Regions from separate parts of the Sphingobacterium anhuiense genome, predicted to be linked through region 4. Evidence: riboswitches for the same ligand, from Rfam matches in the RefSeq annotation. Region 4 holds a riboswitch; each other region holds the start of a gene.
The links. A riboswitch is a leader RNA that binds a small molecule or an ion and turns the genes downstream of it on or off. The one in region 4 is predicted to bind S-adenosylmethionine.
Positions count from the first base shown of each region.

Region 1: another riboswitch for S-adenosylmethionine. It lies ahead of ACFS6I_RS24205 (hypothetical protein); the one in region 4 lies ahead of metF (methylenetetrahydrofolate reductase [NAD(P)H]).
Region 2: another riboswitch for S-adenosylmethionine. It lies ahead of ACFS6I_RS08335 (O-acetylhomoserine aminocarboxypropyltransferase/cysteine synthase family protein); the one in region 4 lies ahead of metF (methylenetetrahydrofolate reductase [NAD(P)H]).
Region 3: another riboswitch for S-adenosylmethionine. It lies ahead of metE (5-methyltetrahydropteroyltriglutamate--homocysteine S-methyltransferase); the one in region 4 lies ahead of metF (methylenetetrahydrofolate reductase [NAD(P)H]).

Region 1 covers NZ_JBHUPE010000020.1:224,985-232,634, reverse strand. Annotated here, with positions in the region: gene ACFS6I_RS24225 (putative LPS assembly protein LptD) at 1-1,207, opposite strand, end outside; gene ACFS6I_RS24220 (N-acetylmuramoyl-L-alanine amidase family protein) at 1,379-2,209, shown strand; gene ACFS6I_RS24215 (MlaD family protein) at 2,279-3,232, shown strand; gene ACFS6I_RS24210 (S9 family peptidase) at 3,273-5,357, opposite strand; gene ACFS6I_RS24205 (hypothetical protein) at 5,689-5,952, opposite strand; SAM-I-IV-variant riboswitch at 5,988-6,081, opposite strand; gene ACFS6I_RS24200 (class I SAM-dependent methyltransferase) at 6,170-6,904, opposite strand; gene ACFS6I_RS24195 (hypothetical protein) at 7,267-7,650, shown strand, end outside.
Region 2 covers NZ_JBHUPE010000004.1:636,166-643,815, forward strand. Annotated here, with positions in the region: gene ACFS6I_RS08330 (homoserine dehydrogenase) at 196-1,377, opposite strand; gene ACFS6I_RS08335 (O-acetylhomoserine aminocarboxypropyltransferase/cysteine synthase family protein) at 1,417-2,724, opposite strand; SAM riboswitch class I at 2,953-3,067, opposite strand; gene ACFS6I_RS08340 (prephenate dehydrogenase) at 3,469-4,311, opposite strand; gene ACFS6I_RS08345 (pyridoxal phosphate-dependent aminotransferase) at 4,324-5,493, opposite strand; gene ACFS6I_RS08350 (ABC transporter ATP-binding protein) at 5,686-7,512, shown strand; gene mqnE (aminofutalosine synthase MqnE) at 7,611-7,650, shown strand, end outside.
Region 3 covers NZ_JBHUPE010000002.1:49,734-57,383, reverse strand. Annotated here, with positions in the region: gene metE (5-methyltetrahydropteroyltriglutamate--homocysteine S-methyltransferase) at 1-1,318, opposite strand, end outside; SAM riboswitch class I at 1,476-1,580, opposite strand; gene ACFS6I_RS03465 (phosphatase PAP2 family protein) at 1,656-2,423, opposite strand; gene ACFS6I_RS03460 (response regulator transcription factor) at 2,486-3,175, opposite strand; gene ACFS6I_RS03455 (sensor histidine kinase) at 3,235-5,031, opposite strand; gene ACFS6I_RS03450 (hypothetical protein) at 5,191-5,682, shown strand; gene ACFS6I_RS03445 (TetR/AcrR family transcriptional regulator) at 6,109-6,696, opposite strand; gene ACFS6I_RS03440 (aminotransferase class I/II-fold pyridoxal phosphate-dependent enzyme) at 6,843-7,650, opposite strand, start outside.
Region 4 covers NZ_JBHUPE010000011.1:166,940-174,589, reverse strand. Annotated here, with positions in the region: gene ACFS6I_RS20725 (PD-(D/E)XK nuclease family protein) at 1-676, opposite strand, end outside; gene ACFS6I_RS20720 (UvrD-helicase domain-containing protein) at 680-4,051, opposite strand; gene ACFS6I_RS20715 (30S ribosomal protein S16) at 4,400-4,921, shown strand; gene rimM (ribosome maturation factor RimM) at 5,055-5,582, shown strand; SAM riboswitch class I at 5,750-5,855, shown strand; gene metF (methylenetetrahydrofolate reductase [NAD(P)H]) at 5,916-6,872, shown strand; gene ACFS6I_RS20700 (glycosyltransferase family 117 protein) at 7,039-7,650, shown strand, end outside.

The sequences.
Region 1 (7,650 bases), on a different contig from region 4:
TAAAGTTGACTTTTCCATCGGCAAATACACGTCCATAGCTAATGGAAGAAGACATGTTGTTTTTGGTGATATCATTAAAATTATTGGTACCGTTAACACCCGTATTTTGAAAATATGATCCAGTTCCAAAATTTACATTCGCAGAAAAAGATGTTCCCGGATTTGCTTCCTGTCGCTGTGTATGGTTCCAGGTAACATTAAAATCTTTGTTAGTCCCATAATTATCTGTTCCTTCAACTCCAGCTTTGGTTGAGGCATAACGGATATTGAATCCACCATTGTATTTATAGTTGACCGTATATCTTGTATTGATCGATGCTTCCCATGATCCTTTCGAATATAAGCTTCCTCGAACTTCACTGTCCCAATAATCATTGAAAGCTAAATACCAACCGATGTCACGCATGGCAAATCCACGGGTATAATCTTCTCCAAATGATGGAAATAAAAAACCTGAAGATCTTTTGTCCGGTTTAGGGAAAAAGGCAAACGGGAAACCGATAAATTTTAAAGGGATGTTCTGTAATACGAGATAGGATGGACCTGCGATAATTTGGTTTTTAGTCACAATACCTTTGCTAAGAAAAATCCCGAAGTGTGTGTGTGGTTCTGGAAGATTACAGGTGCTATACAGCCCATGATACAATGACATTTCATCGTAAATATTCTTACGAACTACCTTTGCCTGGATATAACCTCCTTCTACATCAGTCATGATTCCATAGGTATTACCTTCTTGTTTTTCGTAATCATATAGAAGGGAGTCGACCGTTTTAGGACTTTCAGCTCCAGTCATTACAATAGGACGCCCTACATACTTGCCATTATGGTCAATAATACCTGACGCAAATATTTGTTTTTTATTTCGGTCTAATCGAATATAATCGGCAGATAATTCAAAATCTTGATACTTAACTTTAGCACCTCTATATAAGTGACTTATATTTTTATCGACTTCCGTACGTTGTGAATCTCTGGCGATGATACTGACCTCCGCCTGCAATCCACCCTTATTTTTGGTACTGTCTTTGCCGATAATTGTAGAATCTCGTTTAACACGAACGGAATCAGTTGTTCCTTTGACCGAAACAGAATCTTTTAGACTCTTTGACGTTGTCTTTACGGGGGTTTTTTCTTGCGAAAATGTTGTAGAAACACTTAGCGAAAGAATAAGAAATATTGTTAAAATGTGTGTTAACGACTTCAAAATTAAAGACAAATGTTATTTTTGTAAAAATATTTAAACTAAGCTTGACAAAATTAGTCAAAAACAAATAGAAAGTGATGTTTTTTAACGAGATTAACATTTCCTATTTTTGTACCACAATATTACTCATTACATTTTGTTATTAAATTACAGAAATCAAAAAAAATATACATGAAATTAGATTTGAATATTAGAAAGCGGAAACTTATATTTTTTTTAGCTCCAGCGATTTTTCTATTTATGGTTTTGACGAGTGCTACTCCTCCAAGCAATACTATTTCTAAAGCACATGTTACTCCTCCCCAGGATTATCAAATTAAAACAATTGTGATTGATGCCGGCCACGGTGGGAGGGATTCTGGAGCAAAAGGATCACGTTCTTTGGAAAAGAATATAGCTTTAGAGGTGGCTTTGAAATTAGGTAAAGAAATCGAAAGACAGTTGCCTGGAGTACGCGTAATGTTTACCCGTAGAACAGATGAGTTTATTGATTTATATAAGCGTATTCGAATGGCTAATGCTGCGAAGGCTGATATTTTTATATCGATTCATTGTAATTCTGCACCAGGAAGATCGTCAAGAGGTACAGAAACAATTGTATCAGGCTCACATCGCTTAGGTGAGCAGACTGCTGCCATTCGTGAAAATGCGTCCCTATTATTAGAGGAGAATTATAAAGAAAATTATCAGGGATTTGACCCAAAAGATCCAGAGAGTTATATCATCTTCTCTTTGATGAAAAATCAATACCGCGAGAAAAGTGTCAAATTAGCAAATCTGATGCAACAAGAATATGTCAAATCAGGAAGAGTAAGCCGGGGGATTCTGGAGCAGGGATTGGCAGTATTAGCAGAAGCAGGAATGCCAGCGGTTTTGACCGAAATTGGTTTTGTAAATAATCGTGCAGAAGAAGATTATATGCTATCGGATGAAGGACAAAGTGAGATCGTACAAAACTTAGTTTCAGCAATCAGCGCATTCAAAAAAAGCGTAGAAAGATAAACTTATTTGCCATTGTCTTGTTTAAATGATAAATTGAGTTCAATAAAAACACCTTAAGGAAATATTATTTTGAAAATATCAAACGAGACTAAAGTCGGAATTTTAGCTGTAATAGCAGTAACATTATTATTTATAGGATATAGCTTTTTAAAAGGCAATGATGTATTTAGCAGTGATAATACCTATTATACATCTTATCAGGCAGTGGATGGTCTTACTGCCTCTAAGCCTGTATTAGTGAACGGATATCAGATTGGCCGTGTTTCTAAGATGACATTGCAACCAGATGGAAGCATTCTGACAGAATTTAAAATTAAAGCCGAATACAAAGTTCCGAAAAATACTGTTGCGCGTATAGCAAGTACAGATCTCCTGGGAGGAAAAGCAATTGTATTTGATATGGGAAACAGTACAGAAATGGCTAAAGATGGTGAAATATTAGCCTCAGGTATTCAAGCAAATATAATGGATAAAGTCGAACCTATTCAGAAAAGAGTTGAAACCATCACCATAAAATTAGATTCTGTATTAACAGTTGTCAATTCTGTATTGGACGATCAATTTCAAGAAGACTTTAAGCAAAGTGTTCATAGTATTTCAACATCTTTAAAAAATGTGGAGCTAATTACGAAAGATGTAGAAGGCCTGGTTGGTTCGGAACGTAAAAGATTAACCACCATTATCTCTAATCTTGAAGTTATTACCAATACATTTAAAAATAATAGCGGTCAGATCACAGCTATCATGTCCAATTTGAATACTGTAACAGATAAAGCAGCTAAATTAGATTTCCAACAAACTATGGATAAAGCTAATACGGCTATGACTGACTTCCAAACAATAGTAGATAAGATCAACAAAGGGCAGGGTTCAATTGGACTATTGATCAATGATAATAAGCTTTATGATAATTTAAATAATGCTTCCGAAAGCCTTGATCACCTTATGAAAGATATTAAAGAGAAGCCGGGAAAATACATCAAGCTTTCCATCTTTGGTAAAAAGGGAGAGCAGGAGAAATAAAATTAAAAAGGCTTGAAGCCAAACTTCAAGCCTTTTTAATTTATAAGGTTTCTTTCAGCCATCCGAAAAATTCTCTTTGCCATACCTGAGCATTATGCCCTGATAGCACCCAGTGATTTTCGTCTGGTAAATAAACTAATCTACTTTTGATTTTCTTCAATTGGGCAGCCTGAAAAGCACCTAGTCCCTGGCCAATCGGCACACGGTAGTCATGACCTCCTTGAAAGATTAATATTGGTGTATTCCACTTGTCAACATATTCAGAAGGGTTGAATTCGGTATATGATTTTGCATTTGCTTTATCCCAATAAGGACCGCCTAGTTCGTGGTTCGCGAAAAACAATTCTTCTGTTGTACCATACCAACTTCTCATATCGAATAAGCCGTTATGTGCAATTAATGTTTTAAATCTATTTTCATGTACTCCAGCCAGCATATATACTGAATAACCACCATAACTAGCGCCGATAGCAGCACGACGTGTTGTATCTACATATTTCTCATTAGAAATATCATCAATGGCAGATAAATAATCCCTTATAGGCTGCCCGCCCCAATCTTTGGATATTGCTTCATTCCATTTCACTCCCCAGCCAGGCATCCCGCGACGATTTGGAGCGATCACAATATAACCTTGAGAAGCGATAAGCTGTAGATTCCAACGGAATGAGTAAAACTGGGTCAGTGCAGACTGAGGGCCACCTTCGCAATATAAAATCGTTGGGTATTTTTTTGTTGGATCAAAATCTGGCGGATAAATTACCCAAGAAAAAAGATCTTGGCCATCAGAAGCTTTTGTAATTCTGGATTCAATTTTATTATCACTGATATGAGCATACATTTTATCATTGACAGTCGTCAATGCCGTTAACGTTTTATTCGTTAAGTCATATTTGTAAATCTCTGTAGCTCTTGTGAATTTTGTTGATGTTACGATCAACTGATTGGCTACCTGTCCCACAATTCCTGTGATATCAAAATTTCCTTCAGAGATTTGTTTAATCGATGCTAAAGATTTGTTTTTTAAATTAGTAGGAACAGTCAGTTCGAAAAGTTGTACGGTACCTTTGGATGGTGCTACAAAATAAATCTTGCGATTGTCCTTGCTCCAAATGAAAGAGTTTACTGTGCCGTCCCAATGTGCAGTTAGATTTAAACGCTGAGATGAGGCTTTATCGAAAATAATGATATCATTTTTATCGGCTTCGTAACCATCTTTTTTCATACTTAGCCAAGTTAACTTAGTTCCATCTGGACTGTAAGTCGGGTTGGTATCATAGCCATTCATACCCTCAGTCAGATTTGTTGTTTGCTTAGAAGTAAGATCATAGCGGTAGATATCCGTATTTGTACTCACGGCATACTCTGTTCCAAACCTTTTTTTACTGACATATAGCACAGCTTTACTATCTGGTGTCCATTCAAAATCTTCAGAACCGCCAAATGGCATTTGAGGACTATAGAAAGGCTCATCCTGCAATAAATCAATTGCTTCGCCAATCTTACCGTTGTTATAGCTGGCTACAAATGGATGATTGAATTTTCCATTATTGAACGTGTCCCAATGACGGTAGTCAAGGTTGTCAAAAACATAAGCGTCAGATTTTGGTAAATCAGGATATTTGTCGGTACTGTGATATTTTTTGATTAAAACTGCTTTGCTAAATAAAATATATTGACCATTTGGAGATAGCTTTACATTTTCTAGATCAGTTTCGCTATGTGTCAGTTGTATAGCTTCACCTTTATATCTATTCTTTTTCCAAAGTTGCCCTTTGAACAAGTAAATGATATCGCCATTTTCTGTAATCTGTACGACAGACTCACCGCCCTTTTCACTTGTTAGAGGAGCTGTGTTACCTGTTTCTAATGATAATGTGTAAAGGTTTTTTTCCGAACTGTTTGTTTCTATAGCATAATTAGAGACACCATATACTAAAGTTTTTCCATCTGTTGAAATTCCTTCTCCAGAAACACGGCCTAATTTCCAAAGTGTCTGCGGATCTAATGGTGCTTTTGCGGTGTTTTCCATATTAAGAACCATTTTGGTTTCTTTGTTTTCCTGAGCTATTGATGCCGAAGCGCATAATAAAATGGAAAGCGTTATTAAAGATTTTTTTTTCATAAAGAATACGAATATGAACAGGCAAGATACAAAATCTACGATCATTTAACATATTAAATAAAGTATTAGAGAAAGAAAACAAGGTGAAGGAATTGTTCAGAATGATGCGATATCACTTTGTGTTAAGCTATTGAAGGAAATTGGTGAAATTATGAAATACTATTTTAACGCATTAAAAAAAAAGCATAAAGCGGCATAGCATTGATATTAGTAACTGAAAGTTATACATAATTAGCTGGATAAAAAAAGCTTCACTCAGTGCTCAAAAAGGAAGGGCTATTTAACCTTTTTAGCGCTGAGTGAATACGCAATTTTAAAGCTGTCTTTGCTCTTATTGGAGAATCGGGATAAGCGTATTTTCCTCTAATCTTACTGCGACATACTTTACGGAAGTAAAACCATCTTCTCTAGAAATGATGTTGGAAAGATCTAGCCCTCTTTTAGAAAAAGTGCTTATGAGCGCAGTGCGGAATGTAGATTTGGAAGAACCCCAACCTTTTTCCGATACCGTATCATTGTTGAGCTGTATCAGTTCGTTGATTGAATAATAACTGAATTTTTCCAGTAAATGTTGATAAAGATTTGGTGTTGACATACAATTTAAAAATTTAAAGGATTAAACCATAAACTGTATCCAGATATTTTTGGTCGAAACCCATATTAATTTACCACCGCGGTTATGTAACTCGGTTGGTATTGCAACGTGCAATTCTGAATACTCTACAAAGTTAGTAGATTTTATTTTGTTTCAAAATTTATTTTAAAATAATTAATTCATGATGAGAATTTTATGAATGATGTCGATCAGATTATTATTTCTTTATAGCGGAAATTATAATAAATATTGGCCTTCTCATCTCGTCTTGCATTTCCGGATAAATTTTTAAAACTTCCTCTGAAGGTTTGGGTTCCGATATTTCTTGAATATCAAAATTAGATTTAATAACCGTATTGATGATAGTTTCTAGATTTCGATGGTATTTAGTTACTTCGTGTCCAAGAAATTTAGTTTTTCTTTGGCCTTCTTCCTGATAATTGTCAATCGGCCAATGCAGACGATTTCCATTTTCATCCTTAAACCAATCTTGTTCAGCTCTTGAAGTAAAAGCGGGATGTTCCATTGAAAAGACAAAACTTCCTCCTTTTTTAAGAATTTGATTTATTTTCAGAAAAACACTTCTCAAATCTTTTAGGTAATGGAATGCAAGTGAACTAATAACGACATCAAATTCTTCATGGTCAAAATTAATATCCTCGATGGCCATTTTTTTATATTCAATTTCAAGGTTTTTGGAAAGCTCTTTTGCTTTATCAATCATTTTTTGAGATAAGTCAATTCCAATTACATTTTTAGCCCCTTTTTGCTTAGCATAAATGCAGTGCCATCCATATCCGCAACCTAGATCAAGCACTTTCTTATTCTGGAAATCAGGTAACATTTTCTGTAAAACATGCCATTCTCCAGCAGCATTTAAACCATCTATAGAACGTTGCATCTTTCCATAGCTTTCAAAGAAGCTAGGATCATCATATTTGTTTTGTTTCATTTTATTATTCGCCGTTTCAAGGTAATTTCAAATTTACTGCCAATATTATTTTTATCAAAACTGAATTGGCTGAACGAGACATAAAAGCATGCTTGACGATCCAGCCATCAAAAGGGGTGGATAAACCTTTAGTAAGTTACAGTGTTATTAATATATTATCTCTTCATTAGGAAAATTAAATTTGATATTGAATTAATTTTTGGTTATTTTTAAATTGTAAAATACATTATACATAAATGTTTTAATATTTTAATGAAACTAATATTGATTTAATGAAGAAATATCTGCTTTTATTGCTATTTTTTTGCCCACTGCTTATTGTTAGTTGCAAGAAATCAGAAGAAATTAATCCCCTATCAAACATGAGTATCGTGTTTTCTGACAATAATCATCCTGTCAGAGGAAAAGTGAAGTACGACTATAATTTGGACAATTGTGGACAGATCAATCTTATTACGAGCGTAAAGGAGTCTGATGGTACTTATTCACAATTGAAATTAACTTTACTTTCTAATGGAGCATTAGCCAAGGTTCAGTATTTCAAACAAAATTCTTCAGCTGATGGTAACTATTTTGCTCCACATCTTCAGCCAGAGAAATCTTTTCAAATCGCGGATTTTAAATATGAAAAAGCAGGCGGTCGATTATCTTTTTCTTTTAGTGGAAAAGTTTATAAAAACAATGAGCAAGAACGAGTATTGACTGGTAAAGTAGATCTGCACACCATTAAATATGCACCGTGCGAA
Region 2 (7,650 bases), on a different contig from region 4:
GTAAGTAATGCCATTAATTAAAGATCTAAATTGTTAAATATAAGTCATGATTTGTAGTAGACGCAGCACGGGGTTTATAGAAGTGAATTGGGATGATGATAAATAAAAAACGTTGAATCTACAAGTAGATCCAACGTTTTTCACTTGTGATTAGCAAGTGTTAGGGTTGGTTGGTATTCGGTACTTTTTATTAATTTAGGCAATTTCAGCTATAAAATTTCCTGTTTTGTTTATTTCAGATTTAAGATCTGTGATTTTCTTCAAATTTATTGTTCCAATAACGTACTTAAAATCAGGAGCATAATATCTTTCAATAATTTTTGTGAAACCTAATTTTTCAACTAGGCTGTCATCTTCATATCTCAAGTACACCTTGATTTCATGATCGGTACTGTATGATAATGCATTTGTATTTAAATGCTTCTTGTACTCATATCTGTAGTCATAGCGTAGCGCTGTAATATCAGATAATACTGCCGATCCGGTAGGATGACCTCCAGCACCTTTACCGTAGAAAAATTGTTCATCTGCAAATGCTGCTTTTACTAGGACGCCGTTATTTTCATTTTCAACATTGAATAAAATGTTTTCCGAACTGATAAACTTAGGAATAACATAAAGAACCACTTTATTTTGATCTATTTCTCGGGCAGTAGGGATCAATTTGATCTTGAAATTTTTCTCTTTTGCAAAGCGAATATCCTGTGCTCCTAATTTATCAATACCGATATTGAAAACATCGTCAGGATTGACATTGATACCATAAGCATGAGCAGCGACGATCGTTAATTTGTATTTAGGGTCAAAACCACCGACATCTAATGTAGGATCAGTTTCAGCAAAACCTAGGTCCTGCGCTTCTTTTAACGCATCTGCATAAGGTTGATTTTCGTTGAAGACTTTAGACAATATAAAATTAGAGGAGCCATTAAAAATACCGGTCACGGCATGTAATAATTCATTGTCATAATACTCTTCTAAATTGCGGATAATTGGAATACTTCCGCATACTGCACCTTCATATAGTAGACTTGTTCCGTATTCTTGTTGTATTGCCGCTAATTCTTCTAAATGCGTGGCAATCATTTTCTTATTCGCAGAAACAACGTTTTTTCCAGATTTTAATGCACGAACAGTCAGTGCGTAAGCCGCATCAGCATCATCGATCAATTCTACTACGGTATTGATTTCAGAGTCACCAAGAATAGCCTCAGCATCTGTTGTGAATAATTCAGCAGGTAATGATCTTTTTTTGTCAGCGTTCTTGATGACAAATTTTTTAATTTCTAAATTTAAGTTTTTAGTCTTGATAATGTCGTACAATCCTTGTCCTACAACCCCGAATCCAAACATTCCAATCGTTAATTTCTTACTCATAGTTTTTTTTACGCTTTTATATAATAGTGCTATCTGAAATTATTTAATTTTATCGAACGCCTGCTGTAAATCTGCTTTGATATCGTCAATATGTTCGATGCCGACAGATAGACGTAATAATCCTACAAATACACCTGCAGCTTTTTGAGCTTCTTCGCTCAGTTGTTGATGTGTAGTCGCCGCAGGGTGTATGATCAATGACTTCGTATCACCCACATTTGCGAGATGACTTATTAGCTCTAAGCTATCGATAAAAGCATCGGCTTTTGTCACGTCACCTTTTATTTGGAATGAGAGAACAGCACCATATCCATTTTTTAAATATTTTTGCGCATTTGCAAAGCTAGGAGAGCTTTTTAACCCTGGATAATTCACTTTTTCCACTTGCGGATGGGCTTCTAACCATTTCGCAATTTCTAATGTGTTGTCTACATGACGCTGAACACGAAGCGATAATGTTTCTAAGCCCTGGATCAATTGGAATGAATTGAAGGGTGAAATAGCTGGTCCAAAATCACGTAGTCCTTCAACACGTGCGCGGATTGCAAATTGAATGTTTCCAAATGGGCCATTAACGCCAAAAACATCTGAAAAAACTAATCCATGGTATCCTTCTGAAGGTTCAGAAAACTGTTTGAATTTACCATTTCCCCAGTTGTAAGTACCACCATCTACAATGACACCACCAATACTTGTACCGTGACCACCAATCCATTTTGTTGCAGACTCTACAACTACGGAAGCGCCGTGTTCAAGAGGTTTAAATAGATATCCACCAGCTCCAAAAGTATTGTCTACGATAAGTGGTAAGTCATGTTTTCTAGCGACAGCTGCTATCTTATCAAAATCTGGAATATCGTAACTTGGGTTTCCAATTGTTTCTAAGTATAAAGCTTTTGTGTTTTCATCGATTAGTGATTCAAACTCCTCGGCGGTTGTTTCTTTAGTAAAACGTACTTCAATACCAATTCTTTTAAATGCTACTTTAAATTGATTATATGTACCACCGTATACATTACTGCTGGAAACAAAATTTTCACCAGCTTCTACGATATTATTTAATGCTATGAATTGTGCCGCCTGTCCAGAAGCGACTGCTACAGCGGCGATACCACCTTCCAATGCAGCAATACGTTTCTCAAATACATCTGTTGTTGGATTCATCAGACGTGTATAGATGTTCCCAAATTGTTTTAATGCAAATAAGTTTGCTCCATGTTCTGCATTTTCAAATACGTATGAACTGGTTTGGTATATAGGTACTGCACGCGCTCCAGTTGTTGGATCGGCAACTTGACCAGCATGCACTTGAAGTGTTTCGAATTTTAAATTTTTATTTGTAGACATTGTAGTTATAATTAATTAGTTGAAGATTCGTTAATAAAAAATAGGGGTGAGATTATGCACATGGATATGTACTTGAAATCAATAAATTTTAAAAAAGATTGATTAACAAGAAAACGTAAACATGTGCAAAAGCATTCGCATCTGTTTTGATGGAATATTTGTATCTGTTACGTTGGTGCTAGAATTTACCTTCTTGTTTTGTTGTAATGTTATTATCATTTGTCGTTTCATTTATATCCTCCAAAGCAATATTACTTTGGACAGGAATTGGCACCTTTTCAAACGTATTTTGAAGGTTGCCAGTGGGTCATTGAGCCAGTCTCTCGCCACTTCTTTATAAATCAAGACCTGATTAAGAGGTGTTGATTAGATGTATTTCTATTTGAACTACGTTGCAAATATATGCCTTGCTTTTTACAAACCAAAATATTTTATGCTATTTCTTAGAAAATACTTCTAATTCTACTCGTAATTGATCGTAAGCTCTCACTATAATGTAAGTATTGGTAGTTGATGGGGCAGCATTTATTTATTCCGATATGTTTATACGTCGTGGATGAAATCCATATCAGTAATGAAAGCAATATAACTGAAGCATACGGTGTTAAACAGGCAACAGCAGAGCGATGATCCTGTGATCTTTTATTATAAAAAAGAAATAGGAACCTTGCGAGTTCCTATGCTTTCTTCTAATTACTTTGTATGAAACAATAATTCGCCTTTGCCAGTTGGAGCAAGTGGGTTTTATTTAATAATACGTTTAATTTTATTTGATTTTTTAATCAATTTGTGTAATTGAGTGTAATTTTCATCTTGGATGGCATCTTTTAAAGCCTGCAGCTGCTTGATGTTTTCCTCTAACACTTCTAGTACATTAACTCTGTTCTGTTTGAAAATAGGTGTCCACATATCCGGTGAGCTTTTTGCTAAGCGTACCGTTGATTCAAAACCAGATCCTGCCAATTCAAATATTCGACCCTGCGATTTCTCTTTCTCTAAAACAGTTAGCGCTAGAGCAAAAGAAGTCAGGTGAGAAATATGGGAAACATAGGCTGTGTGTGTATCATGCTCCTCTGCAGTCATAAATGACGTACGCATTTCCAGTTGTTCGGTAATGGAATCTGTTAATTCGAATGCATCTTCATCAGATTTAAATGCCTCAACGTAAACCATCATTTTATCTTTAAACAAATTTGGTAATGCTGCTTCGGGGCCTGAATATTCGGTACCAGCCATTGGATGGGCGGCAACATAGCGGCCACGATTAGGGTGTTCCGAAATTAACTGTAAAATATTAAGTTTGGTTGAGCCCATGTCAATGATGACTTGATCTTTTACGAGATCCAATAATTGGGGCGCTAATGTGATTATCGCATCAACTGGAGCTGTGAGAATGATCACTTTACATTTTTCTAAAGCTTCCTCTAATGTTGCCTTTTGATCAATGAAGCCTATTTGCAATGCTTTTGTTAGATTAGCATCACTTTTGTCAACACCAAAAACCTGATCACAGAATTTTTTTTCTTTTAGTTTCATGGCGACGGAGCCACCAATTAAACCGACGCCAATAATGGCTATATTCATCATGTTATTTCAATCTTAATTCGTTTGTTTTGCTTGTTCTATTCTAGCAATTGCTTCTTTTAATACTTCAACTGAGGCACATAAACTTATTCTAATATAGGTGTTTCCAGCACTTCCGAATATACCTCCGGGAGTAATAAAGACACGTGATAGATCTAACACCTCATCACTTAACGTGTAGCCTGATTCGTAATTATCTGGAATTTTGGCCCACACAAATAAACCGACCTGATTCTTTTTATATGTACAGCCCAACAGGTTCATGATTTCGAAAACCAACTGTCTTCTTTCGTGATAGATTGCATTTAAATCTTGATACCATGTTTGATCCAACTGCAATGCCTTGGCCGCTGCTAATTGAGCTGGTAAGAACATTCCCGAATCCATGTTGCTTTTAAAACGTAATACTTCATTGATCCGTGCCTCTGCGCCCACTAACATACCGATTCGCCATCCGGCCATATTGGAGGATTTGCTTAATGAATTAAGTTCCAAGGCAACATCCTTTGCACCTTCAATAGACATAATGCTTTTAGGGCTGTCTGTCAAGATAAAACTATAAGGATTGTCGTGGCAGATTAAAATATGGTTTGCCTTTGCAAAAGCAATCAACTCAAGATAAAATCCTTCGTTTGCACTCGAACCAGTTGGCATATGAGGGTAGTTGATCCACATTAATTTTACTTTTGATAAATCGTTTTCAGAAAGCTTTTTAAGATCAGGTAACCAATCTGTTTCTTCAGATAAATCATAGGTAATTGCCGTGGCTCCACTTAGCCGTACTGCTGCCGCATATGCTGGATATCCCGGATTTGGTATTAAAACCTCATCACCTTCTTGTAAGTAAGTCATGCAAATGTGAACAATACCTTCCTTAGAGCCTATTAAAGGTAAAATTTCTGTATTTGGATTGAATGTTGCCTGATAATAACGTTGATACCAATCTGCAATTGCTTGCCTCAAAACAGGTGAACCTTTATAGTTCTGATAGCCATGTACATTGGTTTTAGCCGCTTCTGTCGTCAAGGTCTGAATAACTTCAGGGTGGGGAGGTAAGTCGGGGCTTCCGATGCCTAAATTAATCACGCGAGCACCTGCTTTATTGAGCTCATCAATCTCTCTTAATTTTTTTGAGAAATAATATTCTTCGGTTTGTTGCAACCTTTTGGCAACTTCTATTTGCATTATGTTCTGGTATTTTACAATTTACAAGGACTAAATTAGGCTTTTTCTATTAAAATACTAGTATAATGTCGTTTAAATTGGTGTTTATTGAATTAAATTTTTAATATCATCCAAGTGCAAGATTTCATTCCTTTAAAGTATTCCTTATATATTGCGCGTAATTTTAGTATTTTTGCTACCTTAATATCATAAATGAAAACATACTTTAGATTACTTTCTTTTGCCAAACCCATTGAGAAATATGCTATTCCGTATATTATCTTTACATTAATTACAGTTGTATTCAGTACCTTAAACCTGGCGATGTTGGCTCCCTTGCTTCATGTATTGTTCAATACAGAACAGGTTTCAAGCGATGTCGTATTAGTCAAGCCAGAAGGTCTTGGTCAATTACCGGCTTATTTTACTTATTATGCAAATTTGGCCAATCAACAGTATGGCCCTTATGGTGCATTAAAGTTTGTCTGCATCGCAATCATTATATCTGTCTTTATCAGTAATTTATTCCGTTATCTATCTCAGAGAATCATGGAAAACTTACGTATTCATACCTTATTGAACCTACGTAAAACTGTTTTTAATAATGTAATGGATCTGCATTTAGGTTATTTTAATGGGCAAAGAAAGGGAGATATTATTTCAAAAGTAGCTTCCGATGTTCAGGTGGTACAGTTTTCTGTGACAGGAACTTTGCAAGTAGTGTTTAAAGAGCCATTGCAATTGATTGCTTTTTTAGTTACGTTATTTGCTATCTCAACAAAGTTGACTCTTTTTGCGATGTTAGTTATCCCAGTTTCTGCATTTTTTATATCGAAGATTGTGAAAACATTAAAGGCGCAAGCGATCGCAGGACAAACTTCGTATGCGAATATGATTTCCTTTTTGGATGAGGCTTTATCAGGAGTTCGTATTGTTAAGGCGTTTAATGGAACAAATTTTGTCAAAAAACGCTTCAATGATGAGAATGATCGTTATGCCGGTATTATGCGTGCCATGGCAAGGCGGCAACAGATGGGTTCGCCAGTATCCGAATTGTTAGGTGTAATCATGGTGGCGATTATTTTATTATATGGTGGAAATTTAGTTTTGTCAGGTAGTGATGAATTTGGTGCGTCGGAATTTATTGCATATATCGCGATATTCTCCCAAGTTATGCGTCCTGCAAAAGCATTAACTGATGCATTTAGCAATATTCATAATGGTATCGCTGCTGGTGAGCGTGTACTGGAATTGATTGATACCAAAAGTGAAGTTAATGATAAGCCTAATGCTAAAGAAGTTACTGATTTTAAAGAAGCGATTGAATTTCAACAGGTCGATTTTTCTTATGGTGAAAAGAACATCTTGAAGAATATCAATTTGACTATTGAAAAAGGTAAGACAATTGCGTTAGTAGGCCCATCCGGGGGCGGTAAATCTACACTGGTAGATCTGATACCACGGTTTATGGATGTGACTGGCGGTCAGATTCTTTTTGACGGAATAGACTTAAGAGATCTCGATCAAGAATCTTTGCGCACGATGATTGGAGTAGTTAATCAAGAATCCATTTTGTTTAATGACACGATTTTTAATAATATTACTTTCTCTAATACTTCTGCTACGCAGGAAGAGGTTGAAGCTGCTGCAAAAATCGCGAATGCTCATGAATTTATTTTAAAAACAGAATTGGGTTATGAAACAAATATCGGTGATCGAGGGGCTAAACTTTCTGGAGGGCAGCGTCAACGTATATGTATTGCCCGTGCTGTTTTAAAAAATCCTCCCATTATGTTGCTTGATGAAGCAACATCAGCTTTGGATACTGAATCTGAGAAATTGGTTCAGGATTCCTTATATAAGTTGATGGAAAATCGTACTACAGTTGTTATTGCACACCGTTTAAGTACGATTCAGAGCGCCGACACAATTGTCGTAATTGATGCTGGTCAAATTGTGGAATCAGGTAGCCATAGTGAATTGATTCAGCAGGAGGGTTTATACCGGAAATTAATAGATATGCAACAGTTCACAGATTAATTGTTGTTCAACATATATTGCAGTACCAAAAACAAGGCTAAATTCTACGAATTTAGCCTTGTTTTTGGTACATTTGTTATAGACTAGGAGACATGCTAATGGATGCTAAAGAAAAATTAAATTTCTTAATTTCTAATC
Region 3 (7,650 bases), on a different contig from region 4:
GAAGATTAAATTTCGCTTGTTGTGCTTCTTTACGAGCTAAGAAAGTAGATGTACGTTTAGCATCATCATCAGTGATATTCGCTGTACGTTCTTTAACTTCAGGCTTGTGGATTAAAGAAGATGTACGACGGTCTTCCGCAGCAGCCTTATTGGCCTCGAAACGCTCAGCGGTTTTTGCATCGACTTCGCCTTCAGCTAAGATCGCTAAATCTTTTACCTCTGCTAATTTTTGCTTAGCAAATGCCAACCAATTTTTAACTTCTTTAGGCAATGACTCTTCATTATCTTCATTGTCTAAATCGAAAGGTACATGTAATAATGAACTCGAAGGTCCTACTAATACACGGTCTTTGCCTAAAGCATCAACAGCTTTTTTGATTTGTGCTAAAGATTTTACGTAATCATTTTTCCAAATGTTGCGACCTTCAACTACACCCAAGGAAAGTGTTAATGAAGCCGGAACTTTGGCTAATATAGTGTCGAGTTGGTTTTCACCTCTTACTAAATCAACATGAACTGCGTAAACTGGTAAGTTTAGAGCTGTTTCTTCGTTGTCACGTAAAGCCTCGAAATAAGTCGTTACAATAATTTTGATGTCTTGAGCAGTAGCAGCTAATTTAGTGAATACACGAGTGTATAGCGCACGTGTTGCATCATCAATATCTAAAGCTAAAAATGGCTCATCAATTTGTACATATTTTGCACCAGCGGTAGCCAATTTAGTTAAGATTTCTTCATATACTGGAACCAACTTATCGATTAAATCGATACGGTTGAAACCAGATTCTTTTTCTTTACCTAATAATAAGTATGAGATCGGGCCAATTAACACAGGCTTAGTTTCGATACCTAAAGATTTTGCTTCATTATATTCATTTAAGAATTTCTCTGAAGTCAATTTGAATTCTTGATTTTTCACGAATTCAGGTACGATGTAATGGTAGTTGGTATCAAACCATTTTGTCATTTCCATTGCGGTTACGTCAACGCCATCTTGTTGGAAACCACGCGCCATTGCAAAGTAAAGGTCCAAATTGTATCCTTTATCTTCGTTATTTAAAAGTGATTGGTATTGTGCAGGGATTGCACCTACAGTTAATGTCAAGTCTAAAACTTGGTCATAAAATGAAAAATCATTGGAAGGAATCAAATCGATGCCAGCATCTTTTTGAGTTTTCCAGTTGCCTTCACGGATTTTCAGTCCAGCCTGCAATAATTCTTGCGCGCTGATTTTTTTAGCCCAATATGCTTCATTGGCCTTTTTCAACTCGCGGAAGGCACCTACACGTGGGTAACCTAAGTTGTTCGTTAGTAACATAAATATAAAATTATTTTATTTGTTCAACCTTAACGAAGCAAGAAATTAGACGGATTTTTTTTTATTTGAAATAAAAAACGATCAAAAATTCTTGAATCTATTTACTAAATTTTTTGATTGCTTTTAGAGAGGAGGGCACAAGATATATTTTGTGTCTAGCTTATCATTCCCACTTTTTGATGGGGTAGAATGTAGCACCTTGTCAATCGACAGGTTGCTAAGGCTTCATTGGGTCTATTCCCTCTGCCTTTCTCTATAAGCGCTGTAAATATCGGAATTAGTTTTATAAAAACAAATATTTTGTAACTTTTATATAAAAATGACAATAAACTAAGGTTTAAAATTGGAAATTAGCAGACAAACCAATTTGTTTTCCATTGTAAAACGGTGTTGCCATCGTTAGGTAACTTGTTTTTTTTGATTGTAAGTGTTTATCAAATAATGGTAATAGCCAGTATGCAATTTTTGTTCCCATAATACCAATACCAGCTCCCATGGCGACGTCAGAAAACCAATGTTTATGATTATACATTCTCAGGTAACCTGTTCCCGCCGCAATTGTATAGCCTGCAATACCATACCAAATGGATTGATCTTTATATTCTTGCCATAGAATTTCTGCACCAGTAAAAGGTACAGCAGTATGTCCTGAAGGAAAAGATTCTTGATCTGCGCGATCAGGTCTCCAAGTAGGTGTCGTTTTTTTTATGGTATATACTGCTGATAAGGTGATTGCATGGGCAATCGAACTTACCACTAAGCGTTGTTTTAAATTGTGCTTACTTGGTATTCCGAGTAAGTCAAGCCCAAAGACAGCGGCAGAAGGAATGAAAACACTAACATTATCAAGTTTAAAAGTTTTGGACGGATCATTATTAATTGAATTGTTTATTTGTTGATCCTTATGTTTGAGGTATGGGTTATTTAATGAGATTACTCCGTAAGTCATTAAAGCCGCAGGAACTATTAATTGCTTATAATTTATTAGCTTAGCATTGGTTTCAAAATCTTGATTATCATTTTGTAAAGTATCTTTTTGCGCATAAAGCGATGTAGAAGAGCAAAAGATTGAAAGGATTAAAAAAAATGGAATTGATAGTTTCATTGTTGCAAGATAAACAAAAAGAGATGTTTTTAACATCTCTTTATTATTCTAGTAATTGTGTATTAGCTAACCAATAATTTATAGCCTTTTCCATGTACATTGACAATTTCAACTTTGGGATCATCTCGTAGGTATTTTCTCAATTTGCTTAAGAAAACGTCCATACTCCGGCCTGTAAAGTAATTGTCATCATGCCAAATTTTTAAAAGGGCTTCTTCTCGAGTCAGTACATCATTCTTTTTTAGACAAAGTAGACGTAATAATTCCGCTTCTTTCGTTGATAGTTTTTGTTGCACACCTTTATGCGCAATTTGTTGACTTGTATAATCGAAGAAGTACTCTCCAATCTCAAATTTATCGCTTACAACCTGATCATCTTTCTCTCTTACAACACGCTTAAGCAATGCATTTATGCGAAGGAGTAATTCTTCCACTCGAAATGGTTTTGTGATATAATCATCGCCACCAAGTTCAAATGCTTCTGTTTTATCTTCCATCATACCTTTTGCAGTAGCAAATATGATGGGGGTTGTTGTATTTATTTTCCTGATTTCTCGGCCTACTGTAAAGCCATCTTTCTTGGGCATCATGACGTCTAAAATGCAAAGATCATAACTGCTCTTGCGAAATTGATTGACAGCTTCTTCACCATCTGTACATAAGGTGACATCAAATTTCCCTTTAAGCTCTAAATAATCTTTTAATAAATCTCCTAAGTTTGGATCGTCTTCTGCTAATAATATCTTCTGCATATTCTTATGGTTTTGTTCGAATATTGATGATAATATACGAAATTAATATCGTTTTAAATTTAATTTTTTATGGGTAATAGGATGTCAAACTGCGTTCCCTTATCTTTATCGCTTTTTACTTGAATTTTACCATTCATTCTTTTAATAATATCATAAACATATGATAGTCCCAATCCAAAACCTTTTACGTTGTGGACATTTCCTGTAGGAATGCGATAAAATTGATCAAATATTTTTAATAGATGATCTTTTGCCATTCCAATCCCATTATCAATAATTGTAATTTGAATACTTTCTTTTGTATTTTTCGTTTTCACAATTATGTGTGGATTATCTTTACTGTATTTTATAGCATTATCTACCAAGTTGAAAAATACATTTGACAAATGAAGTTCATCTCCTACTACAATATCATTTTGTGCATCAAAGTGATGTTCAAATTTGCCACCTACTTTTTGTATTTGAAGTTGCATACTGTCTAGTACTGCTGAAAGCAGATCATTAATGTGAATAGGTGTTTTTTCTAACTTTAATGTTTCTTTTTCCAGACGGGCAATATCTAATACTCGTTCGATATGGTTACCTAATCTCACATTTTCATCATATATAATATTTGCAAGACGCTTTACTCTACGCTCATCAGATATGATCTCTGGATCTCGCAAGGATTCACTGGCTATCATAATTGTAGCAACAGGTGTTTTAAATTCGTGCGTCATATTGTTGATAAAATCAGTTTTCATCTCTGAAACTTTTTTCTGTTTGAATATGATTAATAGGGTATATGCAAAACAGCCAATTAATAGGAAAAGCAAAGCTATTGTAGGGAGCAATAGATAACTCATATTATCAACAATGATAGTACTTTTTCTAGGAAAATAAACGCTTAATCTTCCTGGAGGAGAACCAATATCTCCTTTAAATAGAGCTGTTGAATAACGAGTTATTTTATTTGGCTTAATAATATTATCGATGGTTTGTACACTGAAAACAATATTACTGCTATCGCGAACTTCAATATTAAAAGGATAATTGATATCTCTTTCTGCAAGTTCCTCTTTTAATAAGTTTTGAATGAGATTGATATTTAAGCGCTCTCTAAATGGGCGTTTAGAGAGCTCCATTCCAATAGCAACATCTTCAATAAGACCGCTTCTTTTCCCGCCGATAGCTGCGATAGTATCAAATACATTTTTACCAGTTCCAATCAAATTCTGACCGCTCATATTTTCCAACTTATTTTCAAGATCTAATATTTTCTTAGCAATCTGTTTATTGAATCTTGGAGGTAAAGTCGCAATTTTATACTCAATTGCTTGCTTTAAGATAGGATCTATTGTTGGTATAACGAATCTTGCACTATCATCTTTTGCATTTTCTTTTGGTAGAAATTTCGTTGCTCCAATTTCTACATATTCTTTTATGACATGATCAGGACTGTTGTATTTGATGACGTCAATGCTTAATACATTTTCTTTACTTTTTCTATTGATGTAAGTCTCATAAAATGAATTTTCAATAGATACAACACTAGGAAATGTTTCTTTTAGTTGATCTTCAGCTTCTTTAAATTTTTCTTTTATGGCATATTGATCAGCTCTTAAGTTTTCCAGATCTCTTTGCATTTTCAATTGTTCAGCAAGATGCCTTTGCTTCTCCTGCTCAAATTGATATTTTTTGATATTGGTTTGCTGTTGCACTTTTGCAAAATCAATTACCTCCCGACGTTCTATTTTACCTGCGACTGCCGTTAAGGAAGCATTGACCGATTCGTCAAACAATTGTGATTTTTGACGATAGGATTCTCTGATAAAATAAAATTGCATAGCTGCCACTCCCAGTAATGCTAGGGTCATCAAGCTAATAATTAAAACTATGCTACTTTTCTTCATTTGTTACAAATATAGGGATGCTTTATTTGATTTAATTGCTTTTAACAATGTTTAACAAGCTTAATGTTTCATTATGAAGGATTAAGCTTTATTTTAGATAAATATTTTATAAAAATACTCGATATGAAAAAGATATTAAGTTTAGTTTGTTTCTGTATTTCATTTTTTGCAACACATGCATATAGTGTATCCAGAGATACATCAAGTGCTAAGTTTGGTACAGAGGGTAATAAATATGGATCGAAAAATTTTGATTTAAAATTGGAGCCCAATTCGGATGAACGTTTTAATGTAGTAAAATCGAATAGTCTGCTAAAAGATAGGGAGGGTGCTGATTTGAATATGAGAGGAAATCGCTACAAGTCTAATACTCCGGTGTTAAAGATTCCGACAGATCCAAATGTTCATTATCATATGCAACACAAAAAAACTGACATTGACGATGCAGCTCCGATACCAAATTCTTTTAAGAATGCTATCCCTTTAGGGGACAGTGGCAATTCTAAACTTGAGAATAAGCCTGTTCAACCTTTCTATAAATTAGAGTTTTTACCCGATAGCCTGATGCATCATCATGACTCTCCACTCAAACGTAATGGATATAAAGCTAAATGAAGATAATTAAACCATATTTTATTGTTGCTTAAATTTTGACGGAGCTTTATTTTACTTGGTTTTTAGTTAAAAATATAGGTTCAAATAAGGCAATGGGCAAACAACAACAATTAATTAGTCGCTAATTGCTATATATTGGCTATTCTTTAGATTTTGAAGTAAAGGAATTTCAGTAAATCTTGAGAATCAGCATTTAAAATTTAATTATGCTCAGTAATTGTACTTATCATATTTTGCTGTACAAGAGGTTTATTTATTATACAACCTTTTAAATGCTATTGTTCTTTGCAAGCCATAATATTTATCATCGTTATGGTGGCAAAGGGAATACTAAGTTTTACGATATTCCTTATTAGATGTAAAAAACTGTGTTTTAATTAACATTTAGAAAATAAAAATAGGTCAATAACAACTAAGCTATTGACGTTACTTTACCCCGTAAGTCTGTTTTAAAATGAATTTAACAGCATCTTTAATTCGATTTATTCCTTCTTCTGTTGTTAAGTTTATCTCACAAAAGGTACTATCTGTTGTTTTTGTATGCAATACAAGATAATATATACCAGCTACTAGTAAACTAGAGACGGCTCTAAGATCAACATCTTTTCCAGCGAGTTCTTTATCAGAATATGGGAAAAATAGGGCACTCATCTTCTCTCTAGTCTGCGTTACATGGGACATAATATCAGATTTTTCACTGATCTGCCAAAGTACTACTTTTTGCATTTCTTCATTCAATGTGAATTGATCAATTTGCTCCAGTAATAAGTTTTCAAGAAAAAGGCGAGAGCTAACACCAGAAGATTTTGCTAAGGTTTCTTCAGCAGCATCTGTTGCGGCTACCCAATAGTCTTTATTTTTTATATAAGTTCCAATTAAGTTATCTACACTTCCGAAGTATACAGATATTAATTTCCTATCCACTCCGGCTGTACTAGCGATATTAGCGATTGACAACCCTGTATATCCTTTTTTTTCCAAAACTATACCTACTGCTTGTATGAGTTTTGACATTGTTCTGCTTTTATCGTTTTTTTCTCCTTGATACGTTTTTCTAGCCATTGAAGTAATATATTTAGTTAAACACTGACGTAATATATTTAGTTAAACTTTAGGCTCAAAGTTAATTAAATATATTACTTTCTTTCAATTCGATAATTTTATCTTGTTTTTGTAAGATCAATTTTTTTGGCAATGTGTTCAAAAACATTTAATACATGATCTAAATGATCTTTGGTGTGTGTAGCCATTAAACTTGTTCTTATTCGAGCATCTTTTTTAGATACACCTGGATAAACAATGCAATTTGCATAAACTCCTGATTCTAATAACATTCTTGCCACTTGTGCAGTTTTATGAGGATCACCGATTTTTACAGGAATGATTGCTGATTGTGTTGTTCCGATGTTTAAATTCATTGCCAAAAGTCCGTTTTTAAAATATGTAATGTTTTCTGCTAATTTAGTTCTCCAATGGGGTTCTTCATCAATAAGTGCGATCGCTTTAATTAAGCCATTGGCGGCGGGTGATGATGTTGAAGAAAATACTTGTTGCCTAGCTTGATAGCGTAAATAATTGATAATCTCGGGAGATGAAACAATAAACCCTCCTATATGCCCCAAAGCCTTACTTAATGTGCCTGAGATAATGTGAACTTTATCTAATAAATTAAAGATTTCAATACAACCTCTTCCATTTTCTCCTAGTACACCGATGCCATGAGCATCATCTACCATTAAATAGGCTCCGTATTTTTCACACAACTCATATATTTCATCCATTTTGGCAATATCTCCATTTTGTGAGTAAACACCATCAATAATAACCAATTTTGTTCTAAATTTGTTTTGGGCATCAACTAAAGCTCGCTCTAGATGAATCATACTATTATGGGGAAAACGTTTTGTATTGGTATTATTTAATCCCTCGTAGACACTCGCATGGACTTCCATATCAACAATGGCACAA
Region 4 (7,650 bases):
TCAAAGCATTGAAGCCTACAAAAATGATTTGTTTATACTGTTGGTGGAATGTTTGGTTTTTTGCTTTTCCATCCACAATATCACGGTAGATGGTCGGCATATTTGTCATTTTTTTAACTTTTAATTCTTCTTTAAACGACCGATATAGCACCGGAAGACGTCGCCATAATTTTAAAAATCGTTCTTGTACAGCAGTATGACCTGCTATGGAGAATGATTGCCAAAATTGACGGATAAAATCCTGCTGTTCTGCAGTGAAATGTTGAAACTGTAAATCAATTTGGGTATTGTCAAACAATTCCATAAAGATTTCGTCTATGTCAACAAGATCATAATCCAGCTGTGAAAAATCACTCAATATGGTTTCTGCTATTGGGTAAAACTCTTCTAAGGTTTCCGCTTCATGACCTTCCTTGGCAAGGAGTTCATTGTGTAAATGATAGAGAATAAAAAATTGTGCAATAGGTGTAGCCTCAGACAAATTAGTAGACAGACGAAAAAATTCTTGAATGGTAAAAAATTGTGGTGACCAAATTGCTTGACCATATACCTCAGCTAGATGTTGTTTGAGGTAGTTAATCGGTCTCTTATTATTGAATATAATAGCAGTTTCGTGTAGATCTTCTCCAAAACGATTTTTCAAATCGATAGCGACGTCTTTTAAAAATGGATTCATTTCTTAGTTTTTTGCTTGTATGATAACCTCTACTAAATCATTTGACTTGGCGTAAAATAAAAATCCTTTCACATTTTTATACCCCAATTCTTCCAAAGTTTTGACATATTGTTTGACTTGTTTCTGATGTGACAGCGCTTCGCTCTGTGTAAATTTAAAGTCTAATACGATTGTCTCTTCTTCACTTGTGAAAACTTTATCAGGACGTAATGTTTCTCCTTTAGCAGTAATAATAGCCGATTCATTCCAAATTTTGAAATTCCCAGTTAACCATTTATTAATCTGTTGGTGTTGCCAAATTTGGTTGACTTCATGTAAAATCGCTGACTTTTCTGAAGGTGTGAATATTCCTTCAGAAATATATTGATTTATAATACCATCAATTTCCTCTTCAGAAGTAATAATCGACATAATTTCGTGAGCCATTACACCATATTGGGACGCTTTATCCAATAGCAGGATACTGGTGATGGTGCGCTGTGATGATTTATCAAAGGCTTTATCCAATTCTTTTGAAATCGGGTATTGCTGTAAGGCAATTTTGCCAACTTCAATCTTAGTGCTTTTTTCTCTACGAATAACATGGTCGATATGCAATTCGTTGTCGGTAAGTGTAAAGGCTCCATTATTGCTGTCAAGCACTTGATAAACAATATCACTGATTAAATCATTTTTTACATCCATTCCCATTATCTCTCCCGTTTTTTTGTCAACGATTTGCTTAAAAGCAGGAGCCGATATATAAAGATGTTCTATTGCTCGGGTTGTCGCCACATAAAATGTATTAAGGGCATCCATATAATTGAAAACCATCTCTTCATAATATTTTTGATAGAGTGTTGATTGCCCTAAAGAAGAGGTATATTTTATGGGCGCCTTTCCAATAATTTCAAGAGCTGTACCTTCCGTATCTATCCAGAAGTTTCCGTTGGTCATACCATCTAATGTCCAACTGCAGAAAGGAATCATAACGACATCGTAAGCTAAACCTTTAGATTTATGTACAGTGGTTACCTCAATGGCATCCACTTTGCCCGAAGAAGGAAGTACCGCCTTCATACCATCTTCATCCCAAAAGGTTAAGAACTGGTTAATTCCGCGTTCCCCATTTGCAGAAAAATTAGCGATCATATCTTTGAATGCAAGAATATAAGGCAAATGTGGGTTGTGTAATGAGGTTAAACCATAAACTTCTATCAATTTTTCAACGAGGTGAACTAAGGGTAATTTTTGCCAATTTTCCCAATTTTCAATCAGATCCTTAGGGAGGTCCTCATTTAAATTAAGAACATCATTTTCCTTAAATTTCAACCAGACTTCGGCATTGAAATTTTGCTCTTTTTGAATAATATGATAAAGATGTGTGATTTTAGCTTTATATAATATGTGCTTATCCGTATTAAAAACAAATGCTTTTAATGTTTCGATCAATAGCTGAATACCTTCGTTAGCCTCTAATGCCAGTGCGTCTCCAGAGATAACTTCAAAATGTAACTGTTTTTCATTTCTATAATTCATTAATTCGTGGATAATCAATCGCGCCTGTTTATTCGATCGTACAAGGATTCCGATTTGATTAGCTTGGTATCTGCCCGAAGTAATCCATTCTTCAATCTGTTCACATAAGGAAGATACTGCAAGACTCTCAACTTGTGTGTTTCTTCTCACGTTATTTTCTACTTCAAAATATTTGATGGTAATGGAACCCTTTTGTGATTCATCTAAGACCTTTGCTTCTGGAACCTTTTGTGACGCACCATTGTAGGCTTTATTAATCATGTGGTCATATCCCATTTCCTGCCACCATATTTGTCCTTCCGTAGTAAGATTAGTAGCAATATGTTCATTAAGTAACTGTTGGATATGATCAGGTACTGTCTCAAATAGGTAATTATTGAAATGAATAATATTTGGAAGACTTCTATAGTTCACATCCAGCGAGCCATTCTCAACAAGTTCTTGTAATTCCTGCTCGTTTGAAATATGAAAGGCATCTGCTACTTGTTTTTCAGCCTGTTCCAATAGTATTCGCCAATCTCCATTTCTCCAACGGTAGATACTTTGTTTAACATCACCAACGATTAAATGCTCGGATAGTTCCCCCGATGCATTCCCAAGGGCATTAATCAATAAAGGACTGTAATTTTTCCACTGAATGCGGGATGTATCCTGAAACTCATCGAATAAGAAATACTGATAGCGATTCCCAATCTTTTCCCAAATAAAAGTAGGATCTCCATGTTGATCTAGCCCAAGCTTATTCAATTGGATCTGCGCATCGGAAATTAATTGTGCATTATTTTCCTTTCGCCATTGCGCTAACAAATCACTCATTTCTTTTAAAAGACGGAGGTAGTAGAAATTCTTTTGGAATGCCTCATATGTGATATAAGTGCTTAATTTATCCTGTAATATTTTGAAATTTTTTAAGATAGGTAAAAGTGCCTGCTGTAGTCCGTAATTAACTTCTTTTTTGCCATCTAAAAATGCATCTTCCTTATCTAGGAGCTCTACATATTTACCAATGATCTCCTGTAGTTTAGAAGTACTTTGTTTGAATACGTTGTTCTTTGAATTAGAAAGCGAGTAAATCGGATTTCTACTTTTTCCTTTTAAGTCAGCAGAATCCATATTTAATGCCTTAAAAGTATTTGCAAAACTTTTTATTTCCTCATGAACTGCTTCTAGAAATATTTTTGTAAAGTTTTCAATTTCTTTATTTAAAGTATTGAATACTTTATCCGAATCTTGCGATAGGAGGTGTTTGTCAAACTCTTTAAAGTTTTCAGAAAATATCTCATTCGCCAGATTGGTTAATTCACGACGATAGTTCCAGTTTTCATTATTTAAAATTTTCTTTTCCGCATATTCAATAATCCATTCCAATAAATCAGGGCGTTGATCTAGAAGTTGATTTAACATGACAGTAAGGTCCTGCCGCACCTTACTTGTATTCATTTCAATCTTGTAAGCAGCATCTAAATTGAGTTCGTAAGTAAAGCTTCTAATCACTTTTTGCGAAAAACCATCAATGGTACTGATAGTAAAATGGCTATAATCATGTAAGATTTTACGATAAACACGATGTGCTTTTTCTTGAATTGAAGTCGTACTCCAATATGGAAATTGGGTCAACAATAAACGTCTATAATCATCGATTTTTCGGCTTTGGTCACCTTGTGCTAATCCTTTTAGAACAGATAAAATCCTTTCCTTCATCTCAGCGGTCGCTTTGTTAGTAAAAGTGACGGCCAATATTTCACGATAACTGTTTTCTTTTGAAAGTAATAAAGTCAGGTAATGGACAGTTAAGCTGAATGTTTTGCCTGAACCAGCTGAGGCTTTTAATATTTTTAATGGCGCTATCGATGACATGAATTCAATTTGATTTGGAAGGATGAAAATACGCTTATTAATTTGAATAGACAAAATTGCTAATGTGTACGGAACCTTTAGAAATAAGGCAAAATTACAAATTAATTCCCTATATAAATTTGTATCATCCAGATGGCATCTATGATTTGTTTCGTTGTAAGACTAAGACGGTGTGCATGAAATAATTTGGCCATAATGGTATATAATGACGCTTATTTGTCATCATTCTTATTCTGTGGAAGTTGACTTCTATTTTTAGTTTTTAACTTCCAATAATCCTTTGTATCTTTGCGTCCCCTCTTGCATGTAGCACGGGGGATATGTTGAATACATAAATAACACAAAAACATGGCAACTAAAATCAGATTGCAAAGACATGGTAAAAAAGGACGTCCTTTTTACCACCTAGTAGTAGCAGATGCACGTGCTCCACGTGATGGTAAATTCATCGAACGTATTGGTTCTTATAACCCAAACACAAATCCAGCGACTATCGTTTTGGATTTTGACAAAGCTTTGGATTGGATGAATAATGGTGCACAACCTACTGACACAGCTCGTACTATCCTTTCGGATAAAGGTGTTTTATACAAAAAACACTTATTAGGCGGTGTTAAAAAAGGTGCATTTGATGAAGCTGCTGCTGAAGCTAAATTTGTAGCTTGGACTGAAGCTAATGATGCAAGAACTGCTGGTAAAAAAGACGGTTTAGCAACTACTAAAGCTGAAGCTAAGAAAATTGCATTAGCTGCTGAAGCTAAGAAAAAAGAAGAAAAAGCTGCTGCTATTGCCGCTAAAAATGCGCCAGTTGTAGAAGAAACTCCTGCTGAAGAAACTGAAGCTCCTGCTGCAGAAGAAACTGAAGGTTAATTTTTCTTTCATACAGTATCAAGAAAGCCGGTTCAATTTTGATCCGGCTTTTTTTTAAGAATGTAGTTGCTATACCTACGAAGTACTGTATTTATATATTTATATTTTTAAATTTGCACTTTCAAATTAGAACATGACCATAGAAGAAAGTTTTTACATCGGTTATATTAGCAAAACACGTGGATTAAAAGGTGAGCTTCAGCTTTTTTTTGAATTTGAAGATTATCAAGATTTAGACTTTGATGTTTTATTTGCTGAAGTGAATAAAAAATTAGTGCCTTACTTTGTCGACAATATCAAATACCAATCAAATAGTACAGCCTATTTAAATTTAGAAGATGTCGATCATATTGATAAAGCACAACCTTTAGTGCGTAAGAAAATATACCTTCCAAATGATAAAATGCCAGAGCGTGATCCTGATGATTTTAGGTATACGGATTTAATTGGATACTTGGTGATTGATGAAGTTCATGGAGAATTAGGAGAGATTAAACATGTACAGGAAATGCCTCAGCAATTTATAGCAACAGTAGACTTTAATGGAAAAGAATTGATGTTCCCATTAAATGACGATCTTATGCTAGGAATTGATTCAGAGGATAAAGTTTTAGAGGTTGATTTACCAGATGGTTTGGTTGAGCTATATAAGGAGATTTAAAGTCTTCACGATATACAGATTAATAAAAAGGAGTTACTGTAGTTATATGCAGTAACTCCTTTTTTATTTAAAGAAATCCATTTTAATAAACGTTTTATTGGGGCATTATTTTAGGCATGACCTTAATATTATTTTGATTATAAATTTCTATTGCCGATATTAGCCGATGCTTATAGAGAAAGGCCGAGGGAATAGACCCAATGAAGCCTTAGCAACCTGTTATTTTATAAGGTGCTACATTCTACCCCAACTCAGAGCTGGGAAAGATAAGTTGAAACAAGTCCACTTGTGCATTTCGATGTAAGCCAACCAAAATCACTTTAAAAAATATTAATGAAAATCGTTGATCATATCAGTAATGCCAAAGGAAAAACTTTGTTTTCTTTTGAACTGTTGCCACCAGCTAAGGGGCAAGGTATCCAAAGTATTTTTAAAACAATGGATGCACTTATGGAATTCAAGCCTCCCTTTATCGATGTGACTTATCATAGAGAAGACTACATGTATAAGAAGCACGAGAGCGGTTTATTAGAACGTGTGGCTTATCGTAAACGTCCAGGGACTGTTGCAATTTGTGCCGCTATTATGAATAAGTATAAAGTGGATGCTGTACCTCATCTTATCTGTGGTGGTTTCACAAAAGAGGAAACCGAAAATGCTTTGATAGATTTGAACTTCTTGGGTATTGACAATGTGCTCGTATTGAGAGGTGATGCAAGAAAAGGCGATCCTGATTTCATACCAACAGAAGGTGGTCATGCATTTGCAACAGATCTTTTACAGCAGGTTGCCGATATGAACCAAGGACAGTACTTACATGAGGATATTGCGATTTCAGAAAAGACCAACTTTTGTATTGGCGTTGCAGGATATCCTGAAAAACATTTCGAAGCGCCAAATTTTAATACCGATTTTAAATGGTTAAAAAAGAAGGTTGAGATGGGGGCTGAGTTTATTGTTACACAAATGTTCTTTAATGTTGAAAAATATAAAGAGTTTGTCAATAAGTGCAGGGAAAATGATATTCATATTCCAATTATACCAGGTTTAAAACCATTGACAACAAAAAAACAACTGATTACGCTTCCGAAAATTTTTCACTTGGATATTCCAGAGGAATTGAGTGAAGCAGTATCCGGATGTAAAAATAATGCAGACGTGAGACAAGTCGGAGAAGAGTGGTTGGTACAACAATGTAAAGAATTAATTGACTTTGGTGCGCCAGTTTTACATTTTTATACCATGAGTAATCCTGGACCAACTAAAAGTATTGTAGAAAAGTTATTCTAAGACTTATATCGTATAAAAAGGCCTGCTATCCCATTATAGCAGGCTTTTTTATGCGTTTCAATTTTTGTTAAAAAAAGTTAATCACCCTCAAATGAAATCTCTTTTTATTATATTTAATTGAAAATTAATTTGATTTATCAAATAATCAATTAAACCTGAATCATTCATGGATTATAAGAAATTAAACAACGTGTTAGGTTGGCTATGTGCCATCATAGCAACATCCGTTTTCATTATCACAGCAGAGCGAACAACAAGCTGGTGGGATACTGGTGAATTTATTGCATCAGCATATAAACTTCAGATTGTTCATCAGCCTGGAGCACCTTTGTTTCTAATGTTGCAGAATATATTTTCAAATTTTGCTTTAGGAAATTTAGCTCAGATTGCATTTTGGATGAATGTGGGTTCTGCTATATGCAGTGGTTTGACAGTTATGTTTTTGTTTTGGACCATAACAGCATTAGCAAGAAAAATTATCCAATCTGATCATCAATCCAATGATAAAAATCACCTAATTAAAATAATGGGATCAGGCATGGTGGGAGCTTTAGCTTACAGTTTTTCCGATACATTCTGGTATTCAGCAGTAGAATCTGAAGTTTATGCGATGTCATCCTTATGTACAGCAGTCGTATTCTGGGCAATTCTAAAATGGGAAGCACGTGCTAATAAACCGCATGCAGATCGTTGGCTTATTGTCATCGCCTATATTATTGGACTTTCAATAGGAGTTCATTTATTGAATCTATTAGTTATTCCAGCGATAGCGCTTATT